DNA from 3 places in the Rhizobium phaseoli genome. Region 2 is predicted to be linked to each of the others. Evidence: riboswitches for the same ligand, from Rfam matches in the RefSeq annotation. Region 2 holds a riboswitch; each other region holds the start of a gene.

Region 1 (9,769 bases), on a different replicon from region 2:
TTGATCGAGCGGCCGAGATCGCCGGTGAAGATGCTGCCGAGATAGGTGAGATATTGCTGCCAGAGCGGCCCGTCGACGAAGCCGAAGGTCAGCTTCAGCGCCTGCAGGCTTTCCGGCGGCAATTCGGTGCCGGCGCTCGAAAACATGATCTGCACGGGGTCGCCCGGCATCAGCCGCGGCAGGAAGAAATTGATCGTCGCTGCCGCGATGAAGGCTGCCATGTAGAAGACGAGGCGGCGAAGCAGGAAAGCCATGGGAACTCCGTCGTGACGGGAGCGGCGCTTCCGGATGAGGATGATCTCATCCGAAACCGCTTACGCTTTTCGGCATCAGGCTCTGACGCCGCTCCCGGGAAATGACGCTTACTTGACCGGCTCGAGCGCGAGCAGGTTCAAGAGGCGTGCCGGATTGGTCCGCGAGATCGACGGATTGACGAAGGGATTTTCCTTGGTCGACCAGCCGGTGAAGCGCTTGGTGTTGTACTGATACCAGTTCGGATTGTTGAACACCGGAATCACAGGCATGTTTTCGGCGACGATGCGCTGCGCCTTGTTCATCACCTCTTTCTGCGTGGCAAGGTCGGCGGTCTGGGTGAACTCGGTCATGAGTTTCTCGACATCGGGGTTGAACCAGCGCTGCGCGGTGAAACGGGTCTTGCCCCTGTCCGAGGCGCTGAAGGCGCGCTTATAGGGGTAATAGGGCGAGGCCGATGCCGGCAGGCTGTTGATTGCCGCATCGAAGCTGCCGTTGATGAGGTTGCCGGTCCAGACAGCCTCCTCAGGCGTCTCGATCTTGGCGTCGATGCCGACCGCCTGCATGCCTTCGACCGCGATGTTGACGGTGTCGATCCAGTCCGTCCAGGAATTCGGGACGATGATCGAGAAGGCGATCTTGCTGCCGTCCGGATTGTCGCGGAAGCCGTCGCCGTCCTTGTCCTTGTAGCCCGCCTCGTCGAGCAGCGCCTTGGCGGCGTCGGCGTCATAGGTCGCGAACTTGCCGAAGTCGGCCTTGACGGATGGGTCCGACCAGCTCTTGTAAAGCTCGCCCATCAGGCCGGGGTCTTCGTTCAGCGTCGGGTAGCCGTAGCCGGCGACGTCAATCATCGTCTTGCGGTCGAGCGCCATGCCGACGGCGCGGCGGAATTTCAGGTCGTTGAAGGCCTTCTTGTTGTTCTCGTTTGCTGTTTCCAGGTTGAACAGGAAGGCGACCATGCTGCTCGGCGAATACCAGTAGTGGAAATGCGCCGGATCCTTGGAGACATAGACATTGTCGATATCGGGAATGAAGGAGACGCCCCAGTCGAGCGTGCCGTCGGCCGTTGCCGTCAGCATCTGATTGTTGTCGGCCAGCTGCGGGAAGCGCATGCAATCGACCTTCAGATGCGCATTGTCCCAATAGTTCGGGTTGCGGCATTGGTCGTAGGTCTGGCCGGTGAAACGCGGGACCTCGGTCAGCGGTCCGCTGCCGACCGGGTTCTCGTTGGCGAAAGTGACGGGATCGGCGACGTCCTTCCAGACATGTTCCGGAACGATCGGCAGCTGCGAGATCTGCTCGGCGGCGAGCGAGCTCGGGTTGGCGAGCGTGAAGCGCACCGTCTGGGCATCGACAGCTTTGACATCGGTGACGAAGCTCCAGATGCTGACGAAATCGAGCGCCGGGAATTTCTTCAGATAGGCATAGGTGAAGGTGACGTCGGCTGAGGTCAGCGGCTTGCCATCAGACCATTTCAGGTCGGGGCGCAGCTTGAAATCGATGCTCTTCAGGTCGTCGGAGAGTTTAAAGCTTTCGGCCAGACGGTAGACCGGCTTGTTGCTGTCGAAGCGATTGAAAATAACAAGCGGCTCATAGATGAAATCGAGCGTCGACTGGCGCGCCGATGTCTGGTTGAACGGATTGAAGTTGCGCACCCAGGTCGTCGCCGGTTCGATATTGGCCGTCAGGACCGTCTGCGCCACGGCGGAGCCCGAAAGCAGTGTCAGTGTGGCGGCGGCAAGAAGATATTTTTTCATGTTTTATTCCCCTTCTTTTATAAGTGAGAGATGGTGCGCCGGTCAGGAGACCAGCGCACTTGCAAATATGTCTTCGACTTCAGCGTGGGCGGCCCGATAGTCGATCTTGAGATTGCCGAGGCGGGCCTTGCCGGCGGCGATCCGCTGCAGTGCGGCGGCGGTCAACGGGCGCGCCGCCTTGGCGGCTGCTTCGCTTTGCCGGATGTCGCCATGGCTATGGAGCGCGATGTCGAAGCCGGCGTCGAGCACCTGTTTGACGCGTTCCGGCAGGGTGCCGGAGAGCGATTCCATGAAGATGCAGTCGGAAATCAGCACGCCGTCATAACCGAGCTCGTTGCGGATGACGTCGTGCATGACCGGCGATACAGAGGCCGGCAACTCCTTGTCGTAGGCGGAATAGACGACATGGGCGACCATGGCCCAGGGCGTATCCTTCATGGCGACGAAGGGTTTGAAATCGGTGGCAGCGAGCGTTTCGCGGCTGGCGTCGACGACCGGGCGTTCCTTGTGGGAGTCGAGCGTTGCACGGCCGTGCCCGGGAATATGCTTCATCACGGGCATGTTGCCGGTCTCGAGCAGGCCGTCGACCACCTCGCGGCCGAGGGCGGCGATGACATCGGGATCGGGGCCGAAGGAACGGGCGCCGATGACCGCGCTCGTCGTCTCGAAGACGAGGTCGAGAACGGGCGAGCAGCCGCTGGAAAGGCCGAGTTCCGTCATCATCGCGCCCATGGCCCGGGAGGAAAGGCGCAATGCTTTTTTGCCGAGCTCGACATCGCGGCGCGCCAGCTCGGCAAACTGCCCGAAGCTGCGGAAGAGCGGCCAGGGGCCGGCATCGAGGTGCTGGACGCGCCCGCCCTCTTGGTCGGTGAAGACGGGGGCGTCGTCGCGGCCGACGGCTTCGCGAAAGCGCTCGATCAGCCGTTTCGTCTGCTCCGGCTCGCGCTGATTGCGCCGGCCGACGAAGAGGCCGAGCGGATTGGTCTCACGAAACAACGCAAATTCGTCATCCGAAAGTACGGGATTGGGAAGGCCGACAAAAAGGGCGAGCGGGGTCGAGGACAAGTCTAGTGCTCCGGTATCAGATGGTCATTTCGGCATGCTTCTCAGCATGCCTTCGTAAATGCCCTTGTCGGGGGCGGGGATGGTGATGGCGCCGGCGGTTCGGCCGTAAAAATCGACGGGGCCGGCATCGCCGATAAAGGCATAGGCATGGCCGAGCGTCTTCATCGTCTGAAGGCAGGCGGAAAATAAAGCGAGGCCGACGCCCTTGCCGCGCACTTGCGGGTCAACGCCGGTCGGCCCGAAGAAGCCGCGCGCCGTCGTGTCGTAGCAGGCAAAGCCGAGCAGCTCACGGCCTTCGATGGCGATCAGGCAGGCGACGGGCTGGCGGGAGAAAGCGACCAAGACCTCGCTTGCCCAGTTCTCGCTGAACCGTTCGCGAACCCAGGTGACGACGAGATGCAGTTCCGGGGGGAGGGCCGGGCGGATGGAGGCGCCGACGCTGTCCGCTCTCTGTTTCAGCTCGGCGAGCTGCGTGGAGTAAAGGCTCACAAGCAGGTCCGGCACCCGACATTCCTCCTGTTATTCCGTTGTTACGGAATATATACCCCTCTTATGTTATAGACTTGGCCATCTCGCCGGGCTTGTCAACAGGGTTTTTCAATCGGCGCCAGTGATTCAGCCGCGCTGGCTGCGCTCGCTACGCAGGGCGGCCGGCACAGGCGAAAACGGCCCGGGGAGACCGGGCCGTTCGATGGAGACTGTTCGTCGATTTCAGTACTTATGCGCCGTCTTTCCAGAGCGCATGAAAGTGCTGCACCGGGCCATGGCCTGAGCCGACGGTGAGGCGTCCGGCCGCCGCGACCGCGCCGGCAAGATAATCCTTGGCGATGGCGACCGCCTGCCGCGCCGAAGCGCCCTTGGCAAGCTCGGCCGCCAGCGCGCTGGAGAGTGTGCAGCCGGTGCCGTGGGTGTTCTTCGTCGGCACCCGCTGGGCTTCGAACCAATGCAGCCCGTCGGCGGCGGCGAGCACGTCGGGGCTGTCGTCGCTGTCGAGATGACCGCCTTTGACCAGCACGGCGGCCGGGCCGAGGGCGCGCAGCCGTTCGGCCTGCGCTGCCATCTCTACCCGGTTCGTCGCGACCGGCTGGTGCAGCAGCGCGGCGGCCTCCGGCAGGTTCGGGGTCAGCATCGTGGCGAGCGGCAGCAGCCGCAGCGTCAGCACGTCGACCGCTTCGGGCGCGAGCAGGGCGGCACCGCCTTTGGCGATCATCACCGGATCGAGGACGACGGGAATGCTGCGTCCTTTGGCGGTTGCTGCGGCCAGAGCTGCGGAAAGGGCGGCGGCGACGGCTTCGGCGATGCCGGCATTGGCAATCATGCCGATCTTCACGGCATCGACGCGCACATCGGCAAAGACGGCATCGATCTGGTCGGCAACGAATTGCGGCGGCACCAGATGCACGCCGGTGACCCCTTGCGTGTTCTGCGCCGTCAGCGCGGTTAGCACCGCCATGCCATAGACGCCGCGGGCTGAAAAGGCCTTGAGGTCGGCCTGGATGCCGGCGCCGCCGGACGGATCGGAGCCGGCGATAGAGAGGACGTTGCGGATCATGCCGGGACCTTTCGAATTTCTGCGGCGATGCGGCGGGTGGCCGCCGCCGGATCCGGCGTACCGCAGACGGCGGAGACGACGGCAAGCCCCTTGGCGCCGGCGGCAAACACGTCGGCCACATGCTCCGCTTTCAACCCGCCGATGGCGACGGAGGGCACCGGCGAGACCTGCACCAGCCTGGCAAGACCGTCAAAGCCGATCGGCTGCTTGTGGTCGGCCTTGGTCGGCGTCGCAAAGACCGGGCCGACGCCGGTATAATCGACGAGATCGCGATCGACGGCAGCCGCGAGCGCCTCGGTCTCGACCGAGAGGCCGAGGATCATGTCGGGGCCGATCAACCCCCGAGCCGTGCGCGCATCCATGTCCTCCTGGCCGATATGCAAGCCATCGGCGCTGATGGCGATGGCCGCCTCGACGTCATCATTGACGATGAGGCGGGCGCCGGTGCCACCGAGCGCCTGCTTCAAGGCGCGGCCGGTCTCGATCATGCGTGCTGTCCCCGCCTGTTTGTCGCGCAGCTGCACCATCGTCGCGCCGCCGGCAACGGCGAGGCGGGCGGTCTCGACCATGCCGATCCGGGCGCAGAGATCCGGATCGAGGACGAGGTAGAGCGAAAGGTCGAAAGCCTTCATGCGATCGATACCCTGGCTCTCGCATCCAGCGCTTCGCCGTCGAGCGCGGCCAGCGCATCGAGGAAGCGCCAGGCGAACGAGCCGGGGCCGGCCGCCCCGAGCGCGGCATCTTCGCCGGCGACGGCAAAGGTCGCGAGCGCTGCGACGGTCGCGCCGAACAGATCCTCGGGCGCGGTGGCGGCAAAGGCGCCGACAAGGCAGGTGAGCGCGCAGCCGAGGGCAGTGACCTGCGGCATCAGCACCGATCCGCCCTTGATGCGCACCGCCCTGTTACCATCGGTCACGAAATCGACGGCGCCGGTGACGGCGACGATTGCCTGCTGCCGCTCCGCGAGCCGACGGGCCGAATCCTCCGCCTGCTCGACCGGATCGCGGCTGTCGACGCCCTGGCCGCGGCTCTCCCCCCCGGCAAGAGCGATGATCTCGGAGGCATTGCCGCGGATGATCGTGGGCTTGAGCGCCAGCAGATCGGCAACCGCCTGGCGGCGAAAGGCCGTCGCATAATGCGCCACCGGATCGAGCACCCAGGGTTTTCCGGATGAGGCAGCCGCCTTCGCCGCCGCCCGCATGCCGTCTAGCCATTGCGTCGACAGCGTGCCGATATTGACGGTCAGCGCGCTCGCGATGCCAGCGAATTCGCCGGCTTCCTCAGGCGCATGCACCATGGCGGGCGAAGCGCCGGATGCCAGCAGGACGTTGGCCGCGATGTTCATGGCGACATAATTGGTGATGCAGTGGACGAGCGGCGGCTTTTCGCGCATCGCCTCCAGCATGGCTCCCGAAGTGGTCTTGCTCTGCATAGCGCCCCTTTCAGGCGGGGCAGGCGCGGGGCGGCGTCTACGGCGATCCCCGAGCGACTCCCTCCGCCGGCATTATCCGGTTCAGGTTCGAAGGGTTCTTCTCAGCCCGTCTGTCGACGAACGCCCCTGTCTCTCATCACGCCCTTTTTCGCAGAGAAGGGCGCGGCTGTCATCCCGAAAATGACATTCCGTGTTCCCTCCGACAAAACTGGTTGAACGCATCACAGCGCTCCTCAACTCAAATCATGCAGATCCGTCGCAATCGCGGGCCCGATTGAAAACTCCGAAAACCGCACCGTCAATCCACTCCTCTCCGGTGTACAGGCGGTCGGGCCGACCTCGTATCGGTCGGCAACCGGGAAGGGCGCTAGCCGCAGCAGTGGCCAGCGGTTGCCGTCGCGGGAGGCCTGGATACGAAGGGCGCCGCCTGCGACGGTGACGCGGATGTGGAAGTCCTCGAGTTGCCTGAACGGCTGCGACACCGACCAGTCGGATTGGCCGTCGGTGACGACGGTGCTGAGGAAGGCTTCGCCGTCGGTGAATTCGACGCCAGTTTTGACCCAGCGGTTTTCGTCGAGGCGCACCATCAGGCCGGCCTGGTCGTAGAGGGTGCGGAACTCGCCCTGGATGCGGATCTGGGCGGTGAAGCTCTCGGCGGTGGGGAAAGCGAGGAAGTGGCCGCTGTCGCGGGTGAAGCCGTAATAGGTCTCCCGCCAGAAATCGGTCTTTTCGCCTGTTGTCAGCGTCAGGCCGGTTGCGTCGGCGTGCCAGCTTTCCGGTTCGTTCAGCCACTTTCCGTCGTTGAAATCGATGTTCATCCCATCCTCGCTCTATTGAAGCCGTGGCGCTGCCGATTCTTCGCGGCCGCATAATGCGCGAGCTTCACGCAGGCGGCCAGCCGCACTTGCGGTTCGATGCCATTTCCGCCGCTGCGACCCTCGTCTCACGACATAATCCACGGCTTGCGCTTGACACGATCACGTCATCTCTTATTCTCTTACAAAAATATGAATTACATAATTGTGGAACTTAACTCGGGAGCCCTCACATGAAAACGCTTGTCGCATTCCTGCTCGGCACTGCGCTCGTCGCCCTGCCTTCGACCCTGCTTGCTGCGGAAAAAGGCGGCGTCATCAATGTCGCGACGATCGGCGAGCCGCCGACGCTCGATCCGATGTCGTCGACGGCCGATCTCGTCGGCATCGTCACCCAGCACATTTTCGAAACGCTCTACACCTTCGACAAGAGCTGGAATGTCACGCCGCTTCTGGCCGAAAGCCTGCCCGAGATTAGCGCCGACGGCAAAACCTATACGATCAAGCTCCGGACCGGCATCAAGTTCCACGACAATAGCGATATGACCTCGGATGATGTCGTCGCCTCGCTGAACCGCTGGATGAAGATCGCCTCGCGCGGCAAGCAGGTGGCCGGATTCATCGACAAGATCGCTGCCGCAGATCCCGCGACCGTGACCATCACGCTGAAGCAGCCCTATGCGCCGCTGACCTCGCTGCTCGCCTTCAACAATTCGGCGGCGATCATCATCCCGTCGGAAAAGCAGGACGAACCGATGAAGGAGTTCATCGGCACCGGCCCCTATATGCTGAAGGAGCGCAAGGCCGATCAATATATCCAGCTCGTTCGCTTCGACGGATACAAGTCGCGCGAAGGCGACAGCAATGGTTATGGCGGCGCCCGCCATCAATATCTCGACGAAATCCGCTTCGTGCCGGTGCCGGATCCGAACACCCGCGTCGAGGCCGCTATCTCCGGCCAGTATGATTATGTCGATTCGATCCCAGTCGAATCCTACGACAAGCTGAAGGGCTCGACGGCCTCGCAGCCGGTCATGCTGAAGCCCTTCGGCTATCCTGTTTTCGTCTTCAACACGAAGGAAGGTGTCGCCGGGAATGTCGAGGTTCGCAAGGCGATCCGCCAGGCGCTCAGCATGGAAGACATGCTGGCCGCCGCTTTCGGCAGCAAGGATTTTTATGCGCTTGACGGCGCCATCTACCCGAAGACCTTCTCCTGGTCGACCGATGCCGGCGTCGAAGGCGCCTATAATGTCGCCGATCCGGAAGGGGCGGCGGCGACCGCCAAGAAGGCCGGTTATAATGGCGAGCCGATCCGTATCCTGACCAGCCGCCAGTACGAATTCCACTACAAGATGGCGCAGGTGGCCGCCGAATATCTGAAGCTTGCCGGCTTCACCGTCGATATGCAGGTGGTGGACTGGGCGACGCTGACGCAGCGCCGCACCGATCCGAAACTCTGGGATATCTACATCACCCACAGCCCCTTCCTGCCGGAGCCGGCCTTGATCGGCTCGCTCTCGACCAGCTCGCCCGGCTGGTGGGACACGCCGGCCCGCAAGGCCGCCGTCGATGCCTTCACCGCTGAAGTCGATCCGAAGAAGCGGGTGGCGCTCTGGGCCAATGTCCAGAAGGCCATTTATACGGACGCGCCGTTCATGAAGATCGGCGATTTCAACGCCGTCTCGGCGAAATCGGTCAAGCTCGACGGCGTCGATCCGGCCCCGTGGCCGTATTTCTGGAACGCTTCGATCAAGAAGTGATGGAGTGATTTCGGTGGTCGCTACTCGCTCCCTCATTCCTGTGCTCGTCACAGGAATCCAGCGCGCCCAAGTCCTTGGGCGCGGAGGACTTCTTGAACGGATAAAAGTCAATCACGGCGCAGACGCGCCGTGGCTGGATTCCTGTGACAAGCACAGGAATGAGGGCGGAGCGGTAAGTTCCACTACAGTGCCACATGAACCGAGCCTAGGAGCAAGAGTCGGATGATCCGCTACATCCTCCAGCGCCTGTTCGGCATGATCGTCGTGATGTTTCTCGTCGTCACGATCGTCTTCGTCATCGTGCGTGTGACGCCGGGTGATCCGGCCGCCGTCATGCTCGGGCCGGATGCGACGCCGCAGGATATTGCTGATCTCAGAAGCAGGCTCGGCCTCGATCAGTCGCTCGGCCTGCAATATGTCTATTATATCGGCCAGCTGCTGAAGGGCGATCTCGGCCAGTCGATCTTCCTCAACATGCCGGTCACCTCGGCACTGCTCGACCGGGCCGAGCCGACCTTCTTCCTGACGCTGTTTTCGCTTGCCATCGCCAGCGTCATCGCGCTGCCGATCGGCATCTATGCCGCCTATCGGCGGGGCTCCTTCGTCGATCAGGCGGCAACGACGCTCGCCATGTTTGCCGCCAGCATTCCAAGCTTCTGGCTCGGCCTCATCCTGATGCAGTTCTTCGCCGTCAGGCTCAGCCTCTTCCCGGTCTCGGGCTATGCCGGGCCGGGCTCGACCTTCGCCGACCGTATGTATCATCTGACGCTGCCGGCCTTTGCGCTCGGCATCGTCTCCTCGGCGCTGATCCTGCGTTTCACCCGCGCCTCGATGCTCGACGTGCTCGGCGATGATTATATCCGCACGGCGCGCGCCAAGGGGCTGGTCGAGCGCAAGGTCATCCTCAAGCACGCGCTGAAGAATGCGCTGATCCCGATTCTGACGGTGCTCGGCCTGACGGCGGCGGTGCTGATTTCGGGCGCCGTCGTCACCGAGACCGTCTTCGGCCTGCCGGGCGTCGGCAATCTCGTCGTTTCGGCCGTACTGCGCCGCGATTATCCCGTCATCCAGGGGGCGCTGCTCGTCATCGCCGCCCTCTACGTGCTGATCAATTTTGCGATCGACATGCTCTATCT
Region 2 (9,769 bases):
ACACTGAGCTACAACCGCCAGCGTCAGGCGCAGATCACCAAGGAACTGATTGAAATCATTTCGGGCGCGGAAGCGCTCTGAGTTAGGAAAGAGGGTAAGAAAATGGCTGAGGCAGCTACCCGCTCTGTCGGCAAAGTCACCCAGGTTATCGGCGCCGTCGTGGACGTCGCTTTCGAAGGCGAACTGCCGGCGATCCTGAACGCGCTCGAAACCGATAACAACGGCAACCGCCTTGTTCTCGAAGTCGCTCAGCACCTGGGCGAAAACGAAGTCCGCACCATCGCCATGGACTCGAGCGAAGGCCTCGTTCGCGGCCAGCAGGTCATCGATACCGGCGCTCCGATCTCGGTTCCGGTCGGCGACGAAACGCTCGGCCGCATCATGAACGTCATCGGCGAACCCGTCGACGAAGCAGGCCCGCTCAACACCGCCCACAAGCGCGCCATCCACCAGGACGCTCCGGCTTATGTCGAGCAGTCGACGGAAGCGCAGATCCTCGTTACCGGCATCAAGGTCGTCGACCTTCTGGCTCCCTATGCACGCGGCGGCAAGATCGGCCTGTTCGGCGGCGCCGGCGTCGGCAAGACCGTTCTGATCATGGAACTGATCAACAACGTCGCCAAGGCGCATGGTGGTTACTCGGTTTTTGCTGGCGTGGGTGAACGTACCCGCGAAGGCAACGACCTTTACCACGAAATGATCGAATCGGGCGTCAACAAGCATGGCGGCGGCGAGGGCTCGAAGGCTGCGCTCGTTTACGGCCAGATGAACGAACCGCCGGGCGCACGTGCTCGCGTCGCTCTGACCGGTCTGACCGTCGCAGAACATTTCCGCGACCAGGGCCAGGACGTTCTGTTCTTCGTCGACAACATCTTCCGCTTCACGCAGGCAGGTTCCGAGGTGTCGGCTCTGCTCGGCCGTATTCCTTCGGCCGTGGGCTATCAGCCGACGCTCGCAACCGACATGGGTCAGATGCAGGAACGCATCACCACGACGACCACGGGCTCGATCACCTCGGTCCAGGCCATCTACGTTCCGGCCGACGACTTGACCGACCCGGCGCCGGCGACCTCGTTCGCCCACCTTGACGCAACGACCGTTCTGTCGCGTTCGATCGCTGAAAAAGGCATCTACCCGGCCGTTGACCCGCTCGACTCTACCTCGCGCATGCTCGACCCGATGGTTGTCGGCGAAGAGCATTACGAAGTTGCCCGTAAGGTTCAGTCGACGCTGCAGCGTTACAAGGCCCTGCAGGACATCATCGCCATCCTGGGCATGGACGAACTGTCCGAAGAGGACAAGCTTGCCGTCGCCCGCGCCCGCAAGATCGAGCGCTTCCTGTCGCAGCCGTTCTTCGTCGCCGAAGTCTTCACCGGCTCGCCGGGCAAGCTGGTTGCTCTCGAAGACACCATCAAGGGCTTCAAGGGCCTCGTTAACGGCGAATACGACAACCTGCCGGAGGCCGCCTTCTACATGGTCGGCTCGATCGATGAAGCCATCGAGAAGGCCAAGAAGCTCGCCGCTGCTTGATGAGCGACGCTCAGGACGAGATATTCTGCTGCGACTCCCTCAAGGGAGTCGTGGCGGAACTTCCAGAGCCGGCAGCGCCGACCGTCTACCGTGCCGATAACGGCGTGATCATGATGGTTGTGGGGCTGGTTCAGACCGAGGAAGGCCTCGGATATCTTGACCAGGCGATACTGCACTGCCCGTTCTGCGGGACCAAATTGCAAGATGCAAAAGCCATAGCCGAGAAGGTAAGTCACTGATGGCTGACAATTTCAACTTTGAGCTCGTTTCGCCGGAGCGTCTGCTGCTGTCGGAGATGGTGACCGAGGTCGTCATTCCCGCAACCGAAGGCGAGATGACGGTTATGGCGCATCATGCGCCGACGATGACGACGATCAAGCCGGGTATCGTGAGCGTCCGCTCCGGCTCCGGCAAGAAGCAGGACTATGTCGTGTTCGGCGGTTTTGCCGATATCCTGCCGACGGGCTGTACATTGCTTGCCGAGTCCGCCGTTCCGGTTGAAGAGCTCAACAAGGATGAACTGACCCGCCGCATCGAAGCTGCCAAGAAGGAACTTGAGGATGCCGTGCATCACGAACACAAGTCCAAGCTTGAGCACTTCATCCTGGAACTGACCCACCTGCGCGGTATCGTCGAGCAGGACTGATGGCCGCGATGGCATCATTGAAAGGCGGCCTTCCAGGCCGCTTTTTTATTTCTGGCTGTTTTCGCGGATCGGGAACACGGCATTGTCGCGCGGCTTGAAAGTGAAGAGCCGTGCCGTACGGCGGCTTTCCTGACGTCAAATGCGACTGCGTTCAGCCGGCCAGAAAAGCGGACACCGCTGCCACCGCGTTGTCGCGGTGACTCAGAAGCCGGTGCCGCCGCGCAGCTCGATGAGCAGCGTCTTGTACAGGATCTTCAGGTCGAGCAGCAGGCTGAAATTCCTGACATAATAGATATCACAGGCGATGCGGGCCCGGGCCGCCAATGGCCTTGTCGTGGGGCCGCGCCAGCCGCGTGTCTGTGCCAGGCCGGTGATACCGGGGCGCATGACGTGTCGATGGTGGTAGTTCGGGACTACTTCCTCGTAGAGCCTGCCGGCTGCGCGCATGTTGATGGCATGGCAGCGCGGGCCGACCAAGGACATCTCGCCTTTGAGGACGTTCAGGAGCTGCGGCAGTTCGTCGATATTGGTCCTGCGGAGCATTGCGCCGATGGCGGTCATCCTGGCGTCGCCCTTGACGGTCTGCTGGACGCCGCTTGGATCGCAAGCCTCCGCCCGCATTGAACGGAATTTGAAGACGTTGATCTTGCGGCCATTCAACCCCCAGCGGATCTGGCGGAAGAACACCGGACCGCCGTCGTCGAGCTTAATGAGAAGAGCGATCGCCAGGAAAAGCGGCGCCAGTACGAGAAGAGCGTTGGCCGAGATGACGATGTCGATCAGCCGTTTCACGGCCAATCGCAGTGCCGGCTTTCCTTCGCCATAGGCAAAGCTGTCCGGCTGGCGAATGTTGGAATTCGCTACGAGCAGGGTCTTGGCTTTGGTCTGGCGCTGAGACGGATCGAAGCGTGAACTCGTCTTCGAAGTAAAAGCATTCATTACGCAAGGCCCACAAGTTTAGATGCAATTCTGAACTGCGTGGAGACAAATACATGCTCACGTAAGGTTTGTCATCGGTATAAATAAGAAATTGCTAACCCTAAAGACACCAAAAATGGGAGTATTGCCTGTTAACCTTAATGCCTGTAGTTGAGGCGGAAACGAAATTATACTTTAAAAGGAGTAGCCCGTTCGGGTAGGGCGCGATGTCAGACGGTTGCCGAAGTCGATGGCCGGTCGCTCCAGCAGGTGATAGCTGAGACCTGCCACAAGAAGGACGAGCGCCGCCGTCAGTCCGCAGGATTGCAGCCAGCCGGTGACGACATTGTCCGAGGAGGCGCCGAACGAACCGGGGTCGAGTCTCTGGATCAATGTCAGGATAATCTCCTGCCAGATATAAATGCCGAACGAAATCTTGGCGACGTAACGGACGGGAGCGTTGTCGAGCAGCCTGCCCAGACGATGCGAATGGCAGAGCGATACGAGCGTGGTTGCGATTGCCAGCGGAAAGACCGGAAATCCGTAGGGGATGCCGAGCCAGCCGTAAGCCTCGGCGGAACCGCCGGGCGATATGGCGAGGCGGTAGCCGGCGATGGAAAAAGCGAGAAGTGCTGCGGCATCGAACCCCAGGGAACGCCTTGCAGCCAGCATGACTTCTATGCCGGCGGCAAGTGCGCCGAGGGCGAAGACGGCAAAAAAGCCGATTGGATTGTAGTTGGGCATCCATTCCTTCGCCCCGCCCTGCAGGCCATAGGCCCAGCCGCGCCCGATGTCGTCGAGCGCAAAGAGCCGCAGGATCGCCAACTGGGCAATGAGGACGCCGGCAAGGACGCAGAGCCAGGCGAAACGGGCCAGGAACAGGCGCTGCCGCAGCCCGGGCAGGCGAAACAGCAGGAAAAAGCAGGCCGGCAGGAGCACATAGCTGGTGACCTCGAAGGGGATGGACCAGAGCGGCCCGTCGGCCTCGACAGGGAAAAACGTGCGCCAATGCCATTGGCTCATGAACAGCAGTCCGGAAACGTAGCGAAGCGCGAGTTCCGGCGTCAGCGGCAGGGCAAGCAGCGTCAGGCTGACAACGAAGCTGACGGTGGCGGCGACCCAGAAGCCGGGGGCAATGCGCGCCGCCCTGCGGATGGCGTAGTTCCCAAGGCTCGGCATGTCGCTGCCGGCATCGAGCGCGCGCCAGAAGGGACGGGCCAGAAGAAAGCCGCTGAGCACGAAGAAAATGGCAACGCCGAAGTTGCCGAAGCGCAGGATGTGCGCCGTCGGCGCCAATTCATCGGGAATTCGGCGCATATCCAGTCGGAGCGTGAGATGGTGAGCAAGCACCAGCAGGCAGGCCATCGCGCGCAAAAAGTCCGCTCCGGCCAGTCTCTCCTGTGGTCGCATGTCGTTCCCCACCCTGCCCGATCCGGCTCAAATCACACCAAACAAAAGCTTGCCGTGGAAGGCCGCGTCGGGCAAGGCCGGGGCGGATTCAGCCGAGCAGTTCGTTGGTATAATAGGTGGAAAAGTCCGGCTTCTCCTTGAGCGCTGCGCCATTCGCATCGACCAGGATGCCGTTCTCGAGCAGGAAGGCGCCGATGGCATCGGCCTTCGCCGGGTCGATTGTGCCGATCACGCCGGCCTCGGATTTGAGGAAATGCCCGTCGATCAAAGCCTTCTGGGATGCTTTTACCAGTTCCGTATTCATCAGTGCGCCATTGCTGTTGGAAATCAGCAGGTCGCAGGCCTCGTCAGGATGGTCGACGGAATAGGCATAACCCTGGCGCGTGGCCTGGATGAAGGCGCGGGCGTATTCTGGACTCGCCGCGAGATAGGCGTCGCTGGAAACGATGACGGTCGTCTGCTCGTCGGGAATGCCATAATCGGAATAGTGGAAACGGCTGATCTTGCGGTTTTCCAGCTCGGCGGCGATGCCTTCCCAGGTGTAGATCTCCAGCGTGAAATCGACCGAGCCATTGTCCAGCGCCTCGTAGGCGGAGGTGCCGAGGGTGACGGTCTTGACGTCGCCCGTGCCGCCGTCGTTGCGGATCATCGCCGAGATCAGCGCGCTCTCCCAGGTGCCGCCAAAGCCGCCATAGGTCTTGCCGTCGAGATCTCTCGGGCTCTTGATGTCGTCGCGCCCGCCCTTGTAGATCAGGCGCGCGGTTTCGGTCTGGACGACGCCGTAGACCATCTTGACGTCACCGCCGCCGGCGCGCTGCGTCAGAGCCTCGATCTCGCTGCTGATGCCGAAATCGGCAACCCCGTTCGACACCAGCGTGCCGGCGCTGGTATCGGTAAAGGGTAGAATTTCGACATCGAGGCCGGCCGCGGCATAGAACCCCTTTGCCTTGGCGACATAGATGCCGATATGGTTGGTGTTGGGTGTCCAGTCGAGCGCGATGCGAACCTTTGCCGGTGCCGACTGGGCAAAGGCGGTTCGGCCGGCGAGGCTTGTCGCGAGGGCGGCGAGGATTGTCTGTCGACGGGTGAGAAGCAGCATGGTGACCTCCTCAGGTCTCTGGAGCATGATGCCGAAAACTGTAAGCGGTTTTCGGACGACATCATGCTCTAACTCTTTAAATGAGAACAGGATTCAGATCTTAGGCCGGCGGCCCAAAATCATCCTGTTCTTGCGGATGAAGCAGGGTTTGCAGGATTTCGGTCTCGATCGCCTGGGCCGCCGGCGAGCCGAGATCGGCGATGCTTCTCGGGCGGGACAGGGGAACGCGGAATTGGCGGATGATACGCGCCGGGCGGGCTGATAACACGTAGATCCGATCGGAGAGGAACACCGCCTCGCGGACGTCGTGGGTGATCAACAAGGCCGTCCAGCGATGTTGCGTCCACATGCCCTGCAGCCATTCCTGGATCTGCGTGCGTGTCAGCGCGTCCAGCGCGCCGAAAGGCTCGTCGAGCAGCAGCATGTCCTGGCTCTGGACGACGGTGCGCAATAGCGCGGCGCGCTGGCGCATGCCGCCGGAAAGCTCGGCGGGGTAATGGTGTTCGAAGCCGGCAAGGCCGAAATGCTCGAACAGCGGCGCCACAGTGGCGCGGGCGGCGCGACGGCTGATGCCGCGCACCTCGAGGCCGAGTGTGGCGTTGTCGATGATCCGGCGCCAGGGCATCAGCGCATCGCGTTGCGGCATGAAGGCGAAGGAATGCGGCGCCTGTTCCAACGGGGCGCCCTTGAAGAGCAAAGCGCCGGCATCGGGTCGCAGCGCCTGGGTCAGCAATCTGAGCACCGTCGATTTTCCAGAGCCGGAGGGGCCGACGATCGAAACGAACTCGCCGCTTGCGACAGCGAGCGAAATATCGCCGAGCACCTGCATGCCGTCGAAGGATTTCGAAATCTTGCGTAGTTCGACCAGTTCATCGGTCATCGGCGGCGCTCCCCGGACGGTTGCCAGGGCATGACGAGGCGCTCGATCATCAGCGTCACTCCGAAGAGGCAGAGTGTCAGAACGGCGCTGACGACGACGGCGGCGAGGACAAGATCCGGCCGGAAATTGTTCTTGGCGTTGAGGATATAGATGCCGAGGCCGCGCGCGGCTCCCGCATATTCGGCAAAGATCGCGCCGACGACGGCATAGGTGATCGAGATCCTGAGGCCGGCGAAGAAATAGGGCAGCGAGGAGGGAAGCCGGGCCAGGCGGAAAATGCGCCAGCGGCTTGCCTTCATCGAGTTCAAGAGTTCAGCGATGTCGCGGTCGGTCGCCTCATAACCCTGCAGCAGGGCGACGAGCAGCGGGAAGAAGGTGACGAGCGCGACCAGCAATATCTTCGGCAACAGGCCGAACCCGAACCAGAGAACGACGAGGGGCGCGATCGCCACCAGCGGCAGGGTCTGGCTGGCAATGAAGATCGGCAGCATTGCCCGGCGCATGAAAGGCATGAAATCCATCAGGATCGACGAGACGAAAGCGAAGGCGAGCGACAGGGCGAAGCCGCCGAGCGTGGCGCCGAGCGTCGGCCAGGTGTTCGATATCAGCGCTTCGCGGTTCAGCCAGCCCTGGGTAAGGATGCGCCAAGGCGCCGGCAGGATGGACGGTTTGATACCGGAAAGATCGACATAAAGTTCCCATGCGGCCAGAAAGGCAAAACCGGCGAGCAGGGCGGGGCTCGCCCGGCAGAGGGCGGCACTGAGCGCGGCAAGGCGCGAATCCGATGGTGGTGGCGATGTCATCAGCGTCGATTTCAGGCTTTCTTCCGGCTGCATGATTCCTCAAATCGGAATCGGTCCGGGGATAAATTCATGCAGCAATTCAAGATGCCGCAGCCTCCTTTGCGCGCCTGAAAAATCGCGCGGCGCCACAGATGCGCAAAGCCGTTGAAGACATCGAGCATGGCGCCGGCGAAACGGCCGGACATCGAAAAGGGTGACACTTGTGCGCCGGAAAACATCTGAACCTCGCTCCGCTGGCATTACCCAGATCAGCTTTGAAGGGTCCGGAGGCTTGCGCTTCTCATCTCAGCCCCGGCAACACGGAGCTCCCCTGTTATTTCGGCGAAAACTATCATCGGGGTTTTCTTACCGCAACCGCAAAATCACAATCCCGTCCGTCCGGTCGGGACGGAACCGCCGACACGAAAAAACACCCGGACGGAATCGCGTCCGGGTGTTTTCCGAGGTTCCGTACCTGCCGGGAACGGAACCCGAGCTCGTCTCCAGGCGACCTATCGGCAGGACGCGGCCGGCGCGAGGACGGCAAATGCCGGCGCCGTGATTTCAGCCGGTTATCGGCCGCGGTGATCTCGCCGCCGCTTCTTCCTGTCCTTGGGCTTTACGGCCGGCGGAGCAGGCGTTATAAAACCTCAACTAATATTGAGGTCAAGAGACGATGGATGCGATTTCTGCAACGCCGTTCGGCAGGCTTCTGACGGTTGGCGAAGTGGCGGAACGCAGTGGTCTTGCTGTCTCGGCGCTGCATTTCTATGAGGCCAAGGGGCTGATTTCCAGCATCCGTACCCGCGGCAATCAGCGGCGCTACGGACGTGACGTGCTTCGCCGGCTCGGCATCATCAAGGTGGCACAACGTGTCGGCATTCCGCTCTTAGAAATCCAGACGGCGTTCGCTTCCCTGCCGCAGGGGCGCACCCCGACGGTTGCCGACTGGCAGACGCTGTCGGCGCGCTGGAAGAACGAGCTCGACGAGCGAATCGGACGGCTCAGCCTGCTGCGCGACCGTCTGAGCGGCTGCATCGGCTGCGGCTGTCTGTCGATCGAAAGCTGTCCGTTGCGTAATCCCTGCGATCGGCTCGGCGAGGAAGGCCCCGGGGCGCGGCTTCTGGAGATCGAGAAGGAAAGCTGAGCTTCCGCAGCCCTGGTCTCCGGCGGAAAGATCGATGCGTGCCTTTCTTTCGGCCGGCGCGCTCATATGTTAAGGGCGAAGGGCGCAACCGGCGGCATTGTCCGCGAGGAGGACGGCTTCGTGTTCCATCCGAGACTATTCGAAAATCGCAATGTCGTCGTCACCGGCGCCGGGCGGGGCATCGGCCTCGAGGTGGCCCGGCAGTTCCTGGACTGCGGCGCGAAGGTGATCGTCCATACCGGGCGCAAACCGGGACGGGATCTGCCGGATTTCCTGCTGACGGCCGAATCGGAAAGGCGGGCGCTGTTGCTGCACGCCGATTTCACCGCCGCCGGCGGTGCTGCGCAATTTGCAGAGGACGCTCTCGCCTTCTTCGACAAGGTGCATGTGCTCGTCAACAATGCCGGCACCATGCTCGGCCGTTTTCCGGCCGCGACACTGACCGACGCGGATTATGAAGCGATCGTGCGGCTGAACCAGACGTCGGTGGTGGCCCTGACCCGGGCGCTGCTGCCGGCATTGAAGGCAGCCGAAGGCGCGGCCATCGTCAACACGGTTTCGATTTCAGCACTGACCGGCGGCAGCCCCGGCTCTTCGGTCTATTCGGCCTCGAAAGCATTCGTTTCCACCTATTCCAAGGCGCTTGCCCGTGAGTTGGCGCCGGATGGAATCCGGGTCAATTGCGTCTCGCCGGGAACGATCGAGACGGATTTCCATGAGCGCTATTCCTCCCGCGAAAAGCTGGAGCAGACGAGAAAATCCATTCCGTTGCAGCGTCTCGGCACGGCCGAGGATTGCGCTCCCGCCTATCTGTTCCTGGCGGCTCCTTCTCTCTCCGGATACATTACGGGCCAGGTTCTCGAGATCAACGGCGGTCAGCTTATCTGCTGATTTACTTGGACCTTTTTTGGCATTTCATCACATTTGACGAATTCGCTTGTGCGAATATGCTATTGTGCTGATCTACCTTATGCTTCCCTTCCGAGATGCCGAAATGCCGCTGCCTAAACCGGAGCCGGGAATGACCGGCCAGGACTTGCACAAACTCGCTTCAAAAGCCCATGAAGCGAGCGATCTACTGAAGGCGCTGGCGCATCAGAGCCGACTTCTGATCCTCTGCATCCTCGCGAATGAGGAGCGGACGGTGGGTGAAATCGAGAATATTCTCGGCATACAACAGGCAATGGTCTCGCAGCAGCTCGCGCGTCTGAGGCTCGAAGGGCTGGTCAACACGCGCCGTCAGGGCAGGCTGGTCTATTACAGCATCGGCAATCTCAGCGTGCTTGCCTTCCTCGAATCGCTGTTCGATCTTTTTCCGGCTGTCGAAAACGGTTAAAGCATGTCGGGTCGCGCGGTG
Region 3 (9,769 bases), on a different replicon from region 2:
GCGATAGAGCTGCCAGGCCACGGTGAGGCCGGCAACGCCGGCCCCTTTGACGAGAACGCGCATGGTCATTCTCCGGCGGGCGTTTTCGCGACCTCTGCGACCGGCATGTAGAGATCGCCGCCATCGCGGTACTTGGCCGCCATGGCTTCCAATCCCTCTTTCTGGGCTTCGGCGCGAATGTCGTGGGAAATTCGCATGGAGCAGAATTTCGGGCCGCACATCGAACAGAAATGCGCCACCTTGTGCGCCTCCTTCGGGAGGGTCTCGTCGTGGAAGGAACGCGCCGTATCCGGGTCGAGGGAGAGGTTGAACTGATCCTCCCAACGGAATTCGAAGCGCGCCCGCGACAGCGCATCGTCGCGAATGCGGGCGGCCGGATGTCCCTTGGCAAGATCGGCGGCATGGGCGGCGATCTTGTAGGTAATCACGCCGGTCTTGACATCGCTGCGGTCGGGTAGCCCCAGATGCTCCTTCGGCGTGACGTAGCAAAGCATCGCCGTGCCGAACCAGCCGATCATGGCGGCGCCGATGCCGGAGGTGATGTGATCATAGCCCGGCGCGATGTCGGTCGTCAGCGGTCCGAGCGTATAGAAGGGGGCTTCGCCGCAGACCTTGAGCTGCTTATCCATATTCTCTTTGATCTTGTGCATCGGCACATGGCCGGGGCCTTCGATCATCACCTGGCAGTCCTTCGCCCAGGCGATCTTCGTCAGTTCGCCGAGGGTTTCGAGCTCGGCAAATTGCGCTGCGTCATTGGCATCCGCGATCGACCCCGGCCGCAAACCGTCGCCGAGCGAGAAGGAGACGTCATAGGCACGGCAGATGTCGCAGATTTCCTCGAAATGCTCGTAGAGGAAACTCTCCTTGTGATGATGCAAACACCACTTGGCCATGATCGAGCCGCCGCGTGAGACGATGCCGGTGACGCGATTGACAGTGAGCGGAATATAGGCCAGCCGCACGCCGGCATGGATGGTGAAATAATCGACGCCCTGCTCGGCCTGCTCGATCAGCGTATCCCGATAGACTTCCCAGGTCAGATCTTCGGCAATGCCGTTGACCTTCTCGAGCGCCTGGTAAAGCGGCACGGTTCCAATCGGAACCGGCGAGTTGCGAATGATCCATTCGCGGATGTTGTGAATGTTGCGACCGGTGGAAAGGTCCATGACGGTGTCGGCGCCCCAGCGGATCGCCCAGACCATCTTTTCCACCTCTTCCGCCATCGACGAGGTGACGGCCGAATTGCCGATATTGGCGTTGATCTTCACCAGGAAATTCCGGCCGATGATCATCGGTTCGGATTCGGGGTGGTTGATATTGGCCGGGATGATCGCCCTGCCCTCGGCGACTTCCCGGCGCACGAATTCGGGCGTCACGAAATCCGGAACATGAGCGCCGAAGCTCTCGCCGTCGCGGGCGAGCGCCTCCTTCGCGGCCTGCCGGCCGAGGTTTTCGCGGATCGCGACAAATTCCATTTCCGGGGTTATAATGCCGGCACGCGCATAGGCGAGCTGGGTGACGGCGCGGCCGGCCTTTGCCTTTAGCGGCGTGTTGCGAATGGGAAATTCCGGCGTCAGCCGTTCGCCCGTGGCAAAACCATTGTCTTCAGGCTTCACCAGCCGGCCTTCATAGGTTTCAACGTCGCCACGCGCCCTGACCCAGGACTCGCGCAAACGCGGCAGCCCGGCGTCGATGGAAACCACATGGGCCGGATCGGTATAGGGGCCGGAGGAATCATAGACCGTGACCGGCGGCTCGCCGGAGGTCGGGTGAAGGCTGATTTCGCGCATCGGCACGCGCAGATCCGGATAGAGCGTTCCGGGTTTGACCACCTTGGTCGAGGCCGGAAGCGAGCCGGTGGTGACGACAGGAGTAAGCTGGGGTGCAACAATATTCATGGATGAGGCTCCAAGGTTTGACGTTTGGAGACCCAGTTCCAGTGTTGGAATGATGGAAAGACGCCATGCGCGACTAAGCGAAAATCCGCCCAACAGCCGCAGCGTCCGCACCGTCCCTACGCCAGTATGAACTGGATCAGGTTCAACGGGTCACCGCGCCACAACAGGCAAAGCCGTATTGTTCAGCAGAATCTCAGCCCCTTGCCGGGACACCCCTGGTGAATGGTCGCCATCAAAGACCGCCGCGGCCCTTGTGTCAAGAAGCTCTTTCGCGTTCCAAGGGAGCTGCAGCTGTCGCTAGAGGGGCGGTGTCAACCGATCTCTGAGCAACCTGCGGCCCAGATTGCGTACAAAAACAGCAGATGCGCGAGGTTATTTCAGCAAGATTGAATAGTCGAAATAGTAAAATCACTGGAAGTACTTATCCGATTCTCGCTTTACGCGTCTTTAAATCGATCGGTCTTGTCGCTAAGTTCACCAGCGTTATGTCTTTCAAGGCAACTCCAATGTGAGACCACTCACGACACGCCGTCCTCCGGTGGGGACTGGGGACGCGCGGTCATCTTTCCAGATAATGAGCAGCCCAGACGTTCGACGTCCTTGCCGCATGGTTCCTATAATCGCAATCGATTGAGGAAAGTCAGGCAGCAATGCACGTGCGACAGCCTCCTTTGCCCGTCTGACGGGCGACGGCGTGCTGCGTCGAGCGCATAGGCGCGCAATCTCCCCGTCTTATCAACCAACACCAACCGGGCGGCCATCGGGTGGACGAACCCGTGCGCCCATGCGAGAAAAAAGATGGAAACCGTGCAATATCTAAGCCCGATGGGATGGAAGGCGATCGGAATCGCCATTACGCTCATCGCGCTGGCAACCCTGTTCCGGTTGAGCGGCGTGATCCGCTATATACCCAACGACAGGCTCGGCATTCTCGAAAAGCTGTGGAGTTTTCGCGGCTCCGTCGACAATGGCTTCATTGCGCTCTACGGCGAGGCCGGCTTCCAGCCGGACGTCGTGCGCGGCGGCCTGCATTTCTTCATGCCGTTCCAATATGCGATGCATCGCGCCAATCTCGTGACCATTCCGCAGGGCCAGATCGGCTATGTCTTCGCCCGCGACGGCGAGCCGTTGCCGCCGACCCAGACGCTTGCTTCGAACATCGACGCCGATGACTTTCAAGATGTGCGCGGCTTTCTGACAAAGGGCGGCCAGAAGGGTCCGCAGCGCAAGATCCTGCGCGAGGGCACCTATGCCATCAATCTAGCGCAGTTCATAGTGCTGACGGCGCAGTCGACCTATGCCGTCAACCTGAACGCGTCGGAACAAAAACTGTTCGCCGACATGTCGACATTGATCACCGAGCGGAATGGCTTCGAGCCCGTTGTCATTCATGACGCCGAGGACCTGATCGGCATCGTCACCATCCATGACGGCCCGGCGCTGCCCGATGGCGAGATCATCGCCCCGACGGTTGCCAACAATCCGAAGGACCCGAACTTCCACAATAATTTCCAGGATCCGGAGAAGTTTCTCAATGCCGGCGGTTATCGCGGCCGGCAATTGCAGGTGCTTGCCGACGGCAGTTACTTCCTCAACCGTATCTTTGCGACCGTCGAACTCGTCGAGAAGACGATCATCGACGTCGGCACGGTGGGTGTCGTCGTTTCCTATACCGGCCGGCGAAGCGCGGATATTTCGGGCCAGTCCTATCGCCACGGTGAACTGGTCGAAACGGGCGCACGCGGTGTCTGGTCGACGCCGTTGCTGCCGGGCAAATATGCGTTCAACACCTATGCCGGCAATATCATCATCGTGCCGACCACCAACTTCGTGCTCAAATGGACGAAGGAACAGTTCGGCGAGCACAGGCTCGACGAGAATCTTTCCGAAGTGTCGCTGATCACCAAGGATGCGTTCGAGCCGGTGCTGCCGCTCTCGGTGGTCGTCCATATCGATTATATGAAGGCGCCCCTCGTCGTGCAGCGTTTCGGGGATATCAAACGGCTGGTCGAACAGACGCTCGATCCGATGGTCTCGGCTTATTTCAAGAATATCGCCCAGACCAAGACGCTGATCGAACTGTTGCAGGAACGCAGCGAAATCCAGCGCAAATCCGGTGATGAAATGCGCGAGAAGTTTGGCTCCTACAGCCTCGAGCTGCAGGAAGTGCTGATCGGTACGCCGCGGGCCAATAATGGTCAGAACAGCATAGAGCAGATCCTCATCCAGCTGCGCGAGCGTCAGATCGCCGTTGAAAAGGTTGAGACTTACAAATTGCAGGAGGCGGCGGCGATCCAGGAGCGCACGTTGCGCGAGAAGGAGGCGCTTGCCGAGCAGCAGGCCAAGATCACGACATCGGCGCTCACCATCGAGATCAGCGAAAACGAGGGCAAGGCGCAGCTCGCCCGCACCCGCCAGCAGGCGGAAACCATTCAGGTGACCGCCAAGGCAGAGGCCGAGAAGGTGCGCCTTGCCGGCCTCGGCGAGGCCGACCGGATCAAGGCCGTCGCGCTTGCTGATGCCGAACGCATCAAGGCGACCGGTCTGGCAGATGCCCAGAAGGTGCGCGCCATCGGCCTGGCGGAAGCCGAGGCGACAGAGAAGAAGGTCGCGGCCTTCGGCGGACCGGACTATCAGCTCAACTCACAGGTCCTGATGCGCTTCGCCGAAGCAATCGAAAACGGCAGGCTGCCGCTCGTGCCGCAGATCCAGGTCGGCGGCGGCGAAAAGGGCGCCACCAATGGTCTTGTGGAAATGATGCTGTCGATGCTGGTCGCCGATCGGCTGGGACCGCAGGGTGCACCGGCTGCGGTGCCGGCCCCGATTGAGCAACATTGATTGTGGATGGGCCGGTTTGCCGGCCCATTTCGCTCGCGCGCCCTGGACGCGTGCTCCATATTCCCTTCCTCACGGCCAGGTGACAGCGATCGCGCGTTCATCGGTCCGAGGGCACCGGCTCATCATTCTGTCGCAACGCGATTTCTGCATTCATGGCTTATCGTTTCGTCCACACTGCCGATCTCCATCTCGACTCTCCGCTACGGTCGCTGGCGCTTCGCAACGCCGAGCTGGCCGATCTCGTGAGCGACGCCAGTCGGCAGGTGCTGATCGCGATCGTCGACCTTTGCCTCGAGGAACAGGTCGATGCGCTGGTCATCGCCGGCGATCTCTATGACGGCGAGCAGACGTCGATGAAGACGGCGCGCTTCCTGGCAAGCCAGCTGGAACGGCTGCACCGGGCGGGGATTTGCGTCTTCAAGATCCGCGGCAATCACGATGCGATGTCGAAGATCGCCAGAGAGCTGGTGATGCCCGACACGGTGAAGGTCTTCGGCGGCCATGCCGAGACCGTGGAGGCGACGAAAGGCAGCCTGTCGGTTGCGATCCACGGTCTGAGCTTTGCCAAGCCGCAGGCACCGGACCCGCTTCTGCCGAAGTTCAAGCCGCCGGTCGCAGGTGCCATCAATATCGGCATCATGCATACGAGCCTTGCCGGATCCGCCGGCCATGATGTCTATGCGCCCTGCAACGTGCTCGACCTTCACGCCTCGGGATTCGACTACTGGGCGCTCGGGCATCTTCATCAGCGCAGCCAGTATCCCGGCACGGCGACGGTCATCATGCCCGGCATGCCGCAAGGCCGCGACATTAACGAGGCGGGCATCAAGACGGTGTCGCTGGTGACCGTGGCGGACAACAGGACGGTGACGGTCGAGGAGCGGCGCACCAGCATCGCGCAGTTCGAGCGAGTCGATGTCGACCTCACGGGTGTCGACGATTGGCGTGATGCGGCCATGGCGATCGAAGCGGCACTGATGGGGCAGCGCGACCATACCGCCTCGCCGCATCTCGTCGCGCGCCTCAGGCTTTCCGGTCGCACGCCGCTCTCCTGGCAGCTTCGCCGCGATATCGACCTCATGCAGGCGGAGGCCGAGCAGCGCGGTGACCGCATCGGCCGGACCTGGATCGAGAAGCTGGAGCTCGCCTTAGAAGCGCCGGTGCCCCTCGCCGACGAAGCAGTTGCCGATCCCGTCATCGAGCTCGGCGCGCTGATGCGGGACGATGTCATCGCCCGCAGCGGGTTTCGCGACGATGTCAGGGAGATGGTCCGCGACCTGCTCGCTGACCTGCCGCCCGAGAGCCGGGCATTTGCCGGGCATGACGAGGCAGGTTTCGAACGTTTCATCGACAGCCTTCTCGCCGACGGCGCCGAGGATATCGCCGCCCGGATGAAGGCCGCGGAGCGGGGAGACAGCTGATGCGCCTGCGCCGTCTCGACCTTGTCCGTTATGGCAAGTTCACCGACCACTCGATCGATTTCGGTGCGGCCCGCACGGGTTCGCCGGATCTGCACATCGTTTACGGCCTCAACGAAGCCGGCAAGTCGACCACCTTCGCCGCCTATCTCGATCTGCTCTACGGCATAGGCGAGCGCAGCACCTACAATTTCCTGCATCCCTACAATACGATGAAGGTCGGTGCGCGGCTGGAATTCGGTGGCGCGGAGCACGAGCTGGCGCGGCTCAAATTGCGGACGGGCAGCCTCGTCGATGATCGGGGACAGGCTGTGAACGAGGCGCTGCTTGCCGGCGCGCTCGGCGGCGTCGGCCGCGAGGCCTATCGCACCATGTTCTCGCTCGACGACCAGTCCCTCAAGGAAGGCGGCAACGCCATCATCCAAAGCAAGGGCGAGCTCGGCGAGTTGCTGTTCTCGGCAAGCTCGGGCCTTGCGGGCCTGAGCCGTTCGCTGGTGACGGCGGTCGACGAAGCCAATGGGATCTACAGGAAGCGGTCGTCAAGCACGAAGCTTGCGGAACTCAAACGCGCGCTCGAAGCGCTGAAGGCCGAGCGCAATGCCATCGACACGCTTGCCTCCACCTATTCGGGCCTGAAATCGACCCACGAGCAGGCCGACGCCGCCTATGCCGCGACGACGCGGGAACTGGCCGGGGCCAAGGCCCGGCACCAGGAGCTGACGCGCCTTCTCGGCGCCCTGCCCGCGGCGCTGGAACTCCGGCGGCTGGACGCCGATGCAGCCGGCATGGGCGATCTGCCGCGGCCGCCGTCCGAATGGTTCACACTGCTGCCGAAGCTTTTCCACGACGAGACGCGGCTGCAGGCGCTTGTCGAAACCGCCGACCGCACGCTGCGCCAGCTTGCCGACGAGATCGAGGCGATCGCGATCGACGACAAGGCGCTGGCGGTCGCCGCGCATATGCACATGCTGGATCAGGGGCGCGGGCGCTATATCACCGCTGAGAGCGACCTGCCGAAACGCCGGCTGGCGCTGGCTGAACAGGAAGGCGTGCTGGTGCGGCTGCTGGTCGATCTCGAGCAGCCGGGCCATGCGGCGCCCGAGGCGCTGCTGCTGCCCGCCTCGCTGATCGGCATCATCCGCGATCTCATCGAGCGACGTTCCGGCGTCGAGGTGAACCTGGCTGCCGCGGGCCGCGAACTGGCGCGGGCGCGCGAGAATCGCGAAAGGCTGAACAAGGAAGGCGGGTCGCACGATGGCGCCGCGATCCTCGATCCCGCGCATCTCGGCCGCATCGAGGCCGCCCTGAGCCGGCTGACCGGGTCTGATCTCGCAATGCGGCTCACCGTGGAGGAACGCGCGCTCGCGCAGGCGAAGCGAACACAGGAGAAGCAGTTCGCACAGCTTGCGCCCTGGACAGGTGATGCCGTCGCCCTGCAGCGGACGAACACGGCGGAGCCTCGGCAGGCCGAGGTCTGGCGTGGCCAGGCGATTTCGATCGACAAGCGGATTGCCGATCACGAGGCACGGCTGCGCGATCTCGGCACCGAGCAGGCGCTGACCAAAGCCCGGATCGCGGCCTTCGTCGCCGGTGGTTCGATCGACGATGCCGAGGCCGCGAGGCTGCGCGGCGAACGCGATGCCGCCTGGCAGGCGCATCTTGCCAGCCTGGATGCCGCCACTGCCCGGACATTCGAGGAGCGGATGCGCCAGGACGACATGGTGTCCGCCGGCCGCCTGTCACGTGCGCAGGAGCTGGCCGAACTGCGCCAGCTTCGCCAGACCGAAGCGGCAACGGCGGCAGCGATCGAACGGCAAAGGGAATTGCTTGCCGAGGCGCGAACCGAACATGATGGGCTTGCCGAGCGCATCCGTGGCCTGTTGCCCGAAGCAATCGAATATGACGCCGAAGCTGCGGCGCGCATTGCAACACTTGAGGCATGGACCACCAAGCGAGCCGCGGCGCTGGCCGCCTGGGACGATCTGCAGCGGACCGAAGAGGCGGTAGAGGCGCTTCGCGGCGAACTGGACAGCCATGCCGCCACGCTTGCGGCGAGCCTTGCGGATGCCGGCCATGGTGACGCCGACGATCCGCAGGTCGCCGCGCTGATCCAGGCGGCGAGCGATATGCTTGCCGCCGGCAAAGCCGAACAGGCGGCGCGGCAGGCGCACGAGAAGGCAATCGGCGATCTCGACCGCGATGTCAGGGAACGCGAGCGCGACCAGCAGGAGGCGGAAGCCGCGGTCGCGGCCTGGGACCGGGAATGGGCTGAGGCGCTGTCGCGAACCTGGTTTGCCGACAAGACCGGCTCGTTGGCGGCCGTTCGCGCCGTGCTGGATGCGCTCGGAACCCTACCCGCCATCCTGAAGGAACGGGATGACCTCGCAAGCCGCGTTGCCGCGATGGAGCGCGACCAGGAGCAATTCCGCGAGGATATAGCAGCTCTTCTCGCAGACTGCGGCCTCAGCCGATTGGCATCCGATACGCTCGCCTCGGCCAATGCGCTGGTGGAACGCCACGAGGCGGCGCGGCATGCCGCACAGCTTCGAGCAGACCGGCAGGCGGATATCGAAAAGCATTTGGAGAAACGCCGGGCGCTGGAGGAAGAACTGGCCGTTCACAATGCCCGCAAGAACGAACTGACCGGCTATTTCGGCACGGACTCGCTTGCCTCAGTCGAAGCATTCCTCAATCAGTCGCGAGAGCGAGACCGGCTGGAGGCACGCGCCGCTACCTTACGCAGCCAGATCATCGATGCTTTGCGCGCGGCAAGTTTTTCCGAGGCCGAACGTCGCCTTGCAGATATCGACGCCGCTGCGGCCGAGCGTGATGCGATCGAGCTCGGCGCCCGAATCGAGGATCTCACCGAGCGGGCGAAGCTTCTCTATTCCGACGTGTCGCTGGCGCGGCAGAAGCTCGAAGCCGTCGGCGGGGACGACGCGGTGGCCCGGATCGAGGCCAAACGCCGAACCATCTTCCTCGAGATCGAGGAACTGGCCGTGCGGCATCTGACGCTGCGCGCCGGCACGCTCGCGGCCGAACAGGCGCTGCACATCTATCGCGAAAAACATCGCAGCTCGATGATGAACCGCGCATCGCAAGCTTTTCGCCTGATCACCGGCGGCAACTATTCCGGCCTGACGACCCAGCCCGACCGGGACAAGGAAATACTGATCGGCGTCTCACGCGACGGTGGCTCGAAGCTTGCGGACGCGATGTCGACCGGCACGCAGTTCCAGCTCTATCTCGCGCTTCGCCTGGCCGGCTATGAGGAATTCGCAGCGCTTCGCCCGCCCGTCCCCTTTGTCGCCGACGATATCATGGAGAGCTTCGACAATCCCCGCTCCGAAGAGGTTTTCCGCCTGCTCGGCGCAATGGCAAAGGTCGGGCAGGTCATCTACCTCACGCATCACTGGCATCTCTGCGAGATCGCGCGGCATGTCGTTCCTGATGTCACCATACACCAGCTGCCATGACCGGGCGCTAGGAGCCGTGGACTCTTGGGATTCCCAAAGCTGAGCAAATCAGATTCAAGACTGTCTTTTGGAGGCAGTCATGGGTGTTTTAGATCGTCTCATTCTTCGAGATGACCAGTGGGAGCGGATGTCTCGTCAT

Evidence for each region. Region 2 has a riboswitch for thiamine pyrophosphate ahead of AMC88_RS20310 (hypothetical protein). Riboswitches for the same ligand answer to the same signal wherever they lie in the genome.
Region 1: another riboswitch for thiamine pyrophosphate. It lies ahead of thiM (hydroxyethylthiazole kinase); the one in region 2 lies ahead of AMC88_RS20310 (hypothetical protein).
Region 3: another riboswitch for thiamine pyrophosphate. It lies ahead of thiC (phosphomethylpyrimidine synthase ThiC); the one in region 2 lies ahead of AMC88_RS20310 (hypothetical protein).

Annotation. Positions count from the first base shown of each region.
Region 1 is NZ_CP013534.1:274,579-284,347, forward strand. It holds gene AMC88_RS24625 (ABC transporter permease) at 1-254, opposite strand, end outside; gene AMC88_RS24630 (ABC transporter substrate-binding protein) at 363-2,009, opposite strand; gene AMC88_RS24635 (glycoside hydrolase family 3 N-terminal domain-containing protein) at 2,052-3,074, opposite strand; gene AMC88_RS24640 (GNAT family N-acetyltransferase) at 3,099-3,578, opposite strand; gene thiD (bifunctional hydroxymethylpyrimidine kinase/phosphomethylpyrimidine kinase) at 3,793-4,626, opposite strand; gene thiE (thiamine phosphate synthase) at 4,623-5,258, opposite strand; gene thiM (hydroxyethylthiazole kinase) at 5,255-6,058, opposite strand; TPP riboswitch at 6,100-6,196, opposite strand; gene AMC88_RS24660 (DUF1349 domain-containing protein) at 6,292-6,876, opposite strand; gene AMC88_RS24665 (ABC transporter substrate-binding protein) at 7,107-8,633, shown strand; gene AMC88_RS24670 (ABC transporter permease) at 8,856-9,769, shown strand, end outside.
Region 2 is NZ_CP013532.1:4,231,589-4,241,357, reverse strand. It holds gene AMC88_RS20355 (F0F1 ATP synthase subunit gamma) at 1-81, shown strand, start outside; gene atpD (F0F1 ATP synthase subunit beta) at 103-1,530, shown strand; gene AMC88_RS20345 (hypothetical protein) at 1,530-1,769, shown strand; gene AMC88_RS20340 (F0F1 ATP synthase subunit epsilon) at 1,769-2,176, shown strand; gene AMC88_RS20335 (sugar transferase) at 2,378-3,115, opposite strand; partial or broken gene AMC88_RS20330 (acyltransferase family protein) at 3,283-4,504, opposite strand; gene AMC88_RS20325 (ABC transporter substrate-binding protein) at 4,593-5,603, opposite strand; partial or broken gene AMC88_RS20320 (ABC transporter ATP-binding protein) at 5,672-6,483, opposite strand; gene AMC88_RS20315 (ABC transporter permease) at 6,480-7,286, opposite strand; gene AMC88_RS20310 (hypothetical protein) at 7,298-7,504, opposite strand; TPP riboswitch at 7,495-7,608, opposite strand; gene soxR (redox-sensitive transcriptional activator SoxR) at 7,942-8,412, shown strand; gene AMC88_RS20300 (SDR family NAD(P)-dependent oxidoreductase) at 8,533-9,303, shown strand; gene AMC88_RS20295 (ArsR/SmtB family transcription factor) at 9,407-9,748, shown strand.
Region 3 is NZ_CP013536.1:650,468-660,236, forward strand. It holds gene thiO (glycine oxidase ThiO) at 1-63, opposite strand, end outside; gene thiC (phosphomethylpyrimidine synthase ThiC) at 66-1,898, opposite strand; TPP riboswitch at 1,994-2,125, opposite strand; gene AMC88_RS30155 (SPFH domain-containing protein) at 2,697-4,736, shown strand; gene AMC88_RS30160 (metallophosphoesterase family protein) at 4,889-6,157, shown strand; gene AMC88_RS30165 (ATP-binding protein) at 6,157-9,630, shown strand; one part of gene AMC88_RS32840 (IS5 family transposase) at 9,710-9,769, shown strand, end outside.